2 regions of the Paenibacillus sp. P2(2022) genome follow, and region 1 is predicted to be linked to the other one. Evidence: predicted binding sites of a transcription regulator. Region 1 holds the regulator's gene; the other holds the start of a gene.

Region 1 (3,217 bases):
CAGCCACCTGGTCTTGAGTAACATACGAATAATACCAGAAAATGCTGACCAGGATCAGTATTACGGCCAAAATGGCGACCGCTATCCATTTCTTCTTATTTTTCAAACCTGTGCTTCCTCTCTAAGGGGATGTGACACCTAAATTAGCGCGACAGCAGCCCTTCAAAGGCGGCTTGTGCCTCATGTTTGATACGTTCCTCGTCCATCGTCAGGCATTCGCCATTTTTCACAACCTGACGACCGTCTACCCACACATGAGCCACGTCTTTGGCACTTGCAGAGTATACGGCATGAGAAATAAGATCTGTACGCGGCAAGAAATGGGCCTGATCCAGATCTAGCGCGATAAAGTCAGCCTTATTGCCTGCTGCCAGCGCTCCTACCTCTTTTAAACCAATCGACTTTGCACCATACTCTGTTGCCAGACGTAGTGCTTCATTTGCAGGAACTGCCGTTGGGTCGCCAGATACTCCCTTGTGAATGAGTGCCGCCAGACGCATTTCCTCGAACATATCCAGGTTATTATTGCTGGCAGGACCATCTGTTCCGAGTGAAACAGTAACTCCTGCACGCAGCAATTCAGGCACTCTAGCTACACCACTTGCCAGCTTCAAGTTGCTGCCTGGATTATGCGATACCGCCACACCTCGTTCCGCTAACAAAGCTATTTCTTCGTCGTTCAAGTGAACGCCGTGGGCAACAAGTGAAGGACGGGAGAAAAAGCCAAGCTTATCTAAGTGTGCAACTGGACGCAAGCCGTAGTCGCGTACGTTTTGTTCAACTTCGGCGATCGTCTCGGACATGTGCGTATGCAATGGTAAATCGAGATCATGTGCTGCTTGAACAAATTTCTCAATAAACGCAGGCGGGCATGTGTATGGGGCATGAGGAGACATCATTGTTGTGATACGTCCGTCTGCTTTTCCATGCCAGTTACGCGCAAAAGTCACGGCCTCAGCTAGCTTGATCCGCTGTTCTTCTTCTGAACAGAGTCCAATGGCTCCACGCATCAAGCTTGCACGAATGCCCGACTCTTCAGCTACACGAGCCACCTCATCCATATGATCGTACATATCCAGGAAAGTCGTGGTTCCACCTTTCAGCATTTCCAGCACTGACAAAGAAGTTCCCCAGTACACATCCGTAGATGTAAACTTGGCTTCCATAGGCCACATTTTTTCCTGAAGCCACACTTGAAGTGCCAAATCATCTCCATACCCTCGCAGCAGAGACATCGCCGCATGACCATGAGTATTGATCAGACCAGGTAAAAACAATAACCCCTTGCCGTCGATTGCTTCTGTCTCTTCCTCACCCGCAGGCAAAGTCTCGCCAATGTAAGTAATACGGCTATCCTCCACAATCATAAAACCATGGATTACCCCAGCCTCGGGTCCATTCACGGCAAACGAGCCGTTTTTAATCATCCATTTATTCACTGTCATATTGTGCTTCTTCCTTTCCGTCCTCCAGATAATAAGCGAGGCTAAGCAAATCAGTTGTAAAGTCTGTGGCATGTATCCGAATGTTAGCCGGTGCCTTGAGAATGATAGGTGCAAAGTTCAAAATCGCTCCAATTCCACTCTCAATCAGCCTATCAGCTACGTGCTGTGCCTCAAAATCAGGTACAGTAATAATCCCGATTCGTATATTTTTTTCTTTCACAGTCGCTTCCAGTTCATCCATCGGCTGTACGACCAAAGTATTGATTCTGGTCCCAACCTTATCCGGGAACGCATCAAAAACCGCCACAATCTTCATATTGTCTTTTAAATAAGCATTATAGTTCGATAGGGCTTGACCCAGATTACCTGCTCCGACCAATACTACATTAATTTGCTGGTCGATTTTCAGGATATGGCGTATTTTCTCAATTAGATAAGAAACATCGTAACCGATGCCCTTCCGACCAAAATCGCCAAAATAGGCAAGATCTTTACGAATTTGGGCCGGATTCAAATCTAACCTCTGTCCCAGCTCTTGAGAAGAGACCGTAGCCACCTCCCGTTTGTGCAGTGCATTCAGATAACGTAAATATACGGGTAATCTCCGTACGACAGCCTCTGAAATTTTATCTGATTTCATACTTGCTCCCCCTAATTGTAACGGACTTTAAGTGTCCGTCCGTTGTGCCTCTGTCTCCGGGGCGGATTGGAGCCATTCGGCGATGCGGGGCACCATTTGCTCCGATGGCATATGCTCCATTTTTGGTCCCGGTAACGAGTACAAAAAGTGCTTTCCATAATAGGATTCGATCACACGCGTATCGTAAACGATGACGACTCCGTGGTCGCTCGCTGTACGTACCAATCGCCCAAAACCCTGTTTGAAGCGAATAACTGCTTGTGGTACAGACAGCTTCATAAATGGATTCTTCTTCTGCTGCTGGAGCAACTCGCTTTTGGCCTCCAGTAACGGGTGGTTAGGCGGTTGAAACGGCAAGCGAACGATAGCCAGACAAGTCAAAGCTTTCCCTGGAATATCGACGCCTTCCCAGAAGCTACTGGTTCCCAGCAATACAGAAGCTTTCGCTTCCTGAAAACGGCGGGTTAGCTTGCTGCGACTCCCACTGTCCACACCTTGTCCTAACACGGTAATATCGCTGGACGCTAACGCCTCTTTGAGCGGCTCATACACTTGCCGGAGCATCCGATAGGAAGTAAACAGAACGAGCATTCTCCCCCGCGTCGCCTGGGCAGTCGCTCCTAGAGAGCTAACGAGCATCTCTACAAAATGTGCATCTCCTACACTGCCCTTCACACTCGGAAAATCTCGCGGAATGACCAGCAACACCTGATCCCTGTAATTAAAGGGTGATGGGAGCTGTGACGTCATTAATCGTCCTTGATCTGCGGCCTCCTGCAAGCCGAGTTGATCGGTCATGTACTGAAACGATTTATCTACCGATAAAGTAGCAGATGTCAGAATAATACTTCTTTTTTTGTCAAAAAACATTTCTTTCAACTGGCGGCTCACATCGACGGGCACCGCATAAAATTGCAATGATTTACTACGGAATTGTCCACTCGCTTCAAGCCAATATACGGTTGTTTCATCATCGAGTCGTATAAAGAAGCGCAAATTTTCCCTAATCCCCGCCAAATCCTTAAGCAGACCCGTGATATCTGTAATGAGACTATCCGCCGCATAATCGTCATGTTCTTCCTTGACATCCAGCATCAGCTTGTCGCCCTTGCGCAAAATTTCGCTCAATGTT
Region 2 (3,217 bases), 860 kb from region 1:
TAGGTGGGACCACTGGGGGCTGGTTAAATGGGGCGTTATAATCGTTCGGCTCCTGAAAGGGATCGGAAGATCGAGGCTCCTTGTACAAGTCACTCATCTGTTTAATTCAACTCCAATAATTATAATAACAATATATAAGTTCTAGGGTACCACAATCTTACAAATCAGGACAGTACTTATTTCAATTTTTCAAATTAGAACGTTAAAAAGTAGCAGCATAGCATCTTAGCACTTTTTGAGATAACCGGGCATACAGTATTGTACCTATTACAGATAAATTGCGCTCCATGAGAGCATCCTGCCAAGGAGGACGGAGCTATGTTATATCGTGGAACATCCCGCAGAAAGGGCTCGCCTCACCAACGTTTACATGCAGAGACACTTCGGAAAATATCCGCCGCCATGCTGCCATTTTACAAAGCTATTGCGACCCGACGTGCTTTTGCCGTCCAATGGTCACGAGCTGTCGTTCAGGGTAATTTGGATCGGATGAAATCCCTTCTCTGCTCAGTAGCGCCATTTGCCGCCAAGCAAGGCTTAGGCACGAATGGGATCGGCTACTTTGTTTCCTTTTTAGCTCAGCCACCAATGCTTTATTATACGAACGGTACGACGATTCCACCCGGGATGGTGCAGTTTACATTTGAACCGAAGGTTCATCGCGCCATTGCCAAAGCCGTTTTTCCGCTGTATCGCGAATTGGCACGCAATGAATGCTTTGCTTCTGCCTTAGCCAAAGCGATCAACAGGCAAGACCAGCGTGCAGTTCAGGTAATGATCCGTAGTTTAATTCCATCCTCTGCGCTAAAATCTGTAGACATTGAGGATAATGGATTTGCATTGCTCTTTAAGTATCCCTTTAGTAAATATCCCTATCGCAATCTACTCTTTCAGGAGTTCACTTAAAAAGGTCCCTACAAGCGTACTTGATTAAGTTCTTCAATGAGCTCTTTTCCCATTTGTATAGCCATGTCTGTCAACATTCGGATTTCGTCCTTGGTTGCATGATCCAAATGCGTCCCGCAGCAAATGGCGAAGTTACCCGCAAACTCTTTACGCAAGCGAACTGCAATTTCTTCAGTAATATAAAATTCCTTGTGATTTTGCAATTGCACGGTTTGAATCGGCTCAAGCCTAGCCCCTGCTGTAATCGTCCCCAAGTGAGGCTGATCACCGCCTGATATGAGCACAACGATATCTTCTCCCATAAAATAGGCATCGAGTACAAGACGGATACGTCCGCTTTCTTTTTCCAAATGAATCATATGATCCTCTCCTGCTAAAAAATATTATTGTGAAACGATTCACTTTATAGAGTACTATTCATTGTATCGCTTCCTGAACTGTTGGACAAATTCAAAAAGGCCCACAGCAGCCTCTATTAACAGTGGCTTGCTGTGGGCCTGCATTGCATTCTAAAAAATCTTCTATCCCCTGCTCTTACTTGCTGTTAACGGATCGTGATGGTGTGCACTGCCTTACCGTTTGCGCCGTCATTATCCGTCACTGTTAGCTCCACGGTATACGTTCCGGCTGTGGTGAATTTATGCTTCACTTTCGAACCAACCGCCGTATCGCCATCGCCAAAATTCCAACTGTAGCTGACGATCTCACCATCTGCATCACGGGAGGCTTTGGCGTTAAATTGTACATTTTTGTTCTTCTTGGCTGAGTCATTCGCCTGGATAATAGCTACCGGCTTTTCATTCGATGTAGGTGGATTCGGACCAGGGCCCTCTCCTCCACTATGGGTTACATACAATCTTCCCGGCGCCTCCGTTTCCACTTCATTCCCCGCTGCATCCCTTACCCGGATCACGATGACTCCGCCTTCCAGGTTCAGAGAAGATGAAGTGAGATAAATACCTTCATAGTGACCTGATGAAGTTTCATTTAATGGAATTTCATTACGGGCCAAAGTGGACAGGTTAAAGGGCAACTCCACATGGAAGGATGCCTCCAAACCAGATGCACTGTCAAAAGATACCCGTACCGGCTGCCCTGGAGTGATACGTACATCCTCAGCAGGACTAATATTTTCAAGTTTCGGCAGCGCTGTATCGACATACACCGAGCGTGTAACACTCGTTTCGTTTTCGGCAAGATCTTTGGCCGTTACCGTAATTTGGTTTTCACCTTCGTTGATAAGCAAACGTTTGTTAAAGCTGCCGTCGCTTCCGAATTCAGCAGGCTCGCCGTTAATCGTCAATTCACTGAGGAACTCGTCATACACCGTACCGGTTACACTGACCACACCTGCGTTCGTACGTGCTCCCTCACCAGGCGAAGTCAGGATCAGACCCGGTTTAGTCTGATCGAGCGTTACAACCACCGGCTCGGAACGATCCGTTACTTTGCCGTATACCGCTGCTTGAACACTTAGCGGATTAGCACCTGGCTGAAGATCGACCGCCAAACTGAACTGACGATCCTTCACTTTCGTTGTGCCAGCCAACTCTTTGCCGTTAAAGAGCTGAATATCAGCCCCTTCTGCCGGAGAAGTTCCTGTTACGGTAATCGTATCCTCCTGCGTATACGTTGCCTTCGTAGGAGTTGTAATCGTTGGAGCGTTGACCGGATATCTGACGATCGCCCGGATCATGTAGTTCCCTTCCTCTTCAGGGGATTGGCTCCATGTGCCGCTTACACCTTGCCAGCTACGAAGCGCATTGGGGCTGTTTTCATCTGTAGCAAGGCCCGGCGACTGTGTGCCTACCGCAGACTGTGTATATACAATATAGAAATCGCCTTGAACCGTCACCGGCTCTGGAAGCTGTACCGTCGTCCATTGTGTCTCATCCCGTACAGCTGTTCCGTCGAATGGACCAGCCAATAGACGTCCAGGTGCTCCTGCTGCACCGGAGGCGTCATAGACAGAATATTGGAATGCTGTTCCTCCCGGATTCGGGAAAGCAGAGTTCCAGAACAACAGTGATGCTCCTGTCACCTGTGCCACTTCCGACTCAGGTGTCATTCTCACTGCCCATGAATTGCCTGCCGCGTTAAAGGCTCTGGCATTTTCTCCTGTACCGTCATCATAGGCGATGCCTCCTTGAAAACCGATGAAAGGCTTCAACGTGACATTCGCTTCTACACTGCCGTTTGGAGGAGCCGTAACGGAAATACTGTCACTATAGTAATTTTCGGCTGCGATGGACAATGTGTATGTTCCTTCCAGCACGTCCAACGTAAATTCTCCAGCCTCATTCGTCTCTGC

What was found. Region 1 encodes Rex, which represses fermentation and respiration genes when NADH is low (regulators of the CRP and FNR family bind a similar motif). Its sites were predicted from a motif close to TTGTGAAATATTTCACAA; they were not measured.
Region 2: lpdD (prenylated flavin chaperone LpdD) is a predicted target of Rex. The motif match lies at 1,293-1,310, and genes of this name have one in related genera.

What each region holds. Positions count from the first base shown of each region.
Region 1 is NZ_JAKWFI010000001.1:1,021,448-1,024,664, reverse strand. Features, by position in the region: gene MMB75_RS04470 (cell wall elongation regulator TseB-like domain-containing protein) at 1-106, opposite strand, end outside; gene MMB75_RS04465 (amidohydrolase) at 144-1,445, opposite strand; gene MMB75_RS04460 (redox-sensing transcriptional repressor Rex) at 1,432-2,085, opposite strand; gene dinG (ATP-dependent DNA helicase DinG) at 2,113-3,217, opposite strand, start outside.
Region 2 is NZ_JAKWFI010000001.1:159,952-163,168, reverse strand. Features, by position in the region: gene MMB75_RS00700 (DUF4190 domain-containing protein) at 1-97, opposite strand, end outside; gene MMB75_RS00695 (hypothetical protein) at 319-906, shown strand; gene lpdD (prenylated flavin chaperone LpdD) at 915-1,265, opposite strand; gene MMB75_RS00685 (S8 family serine peptidase) at 1,451-3,217, opposite strand, start outside.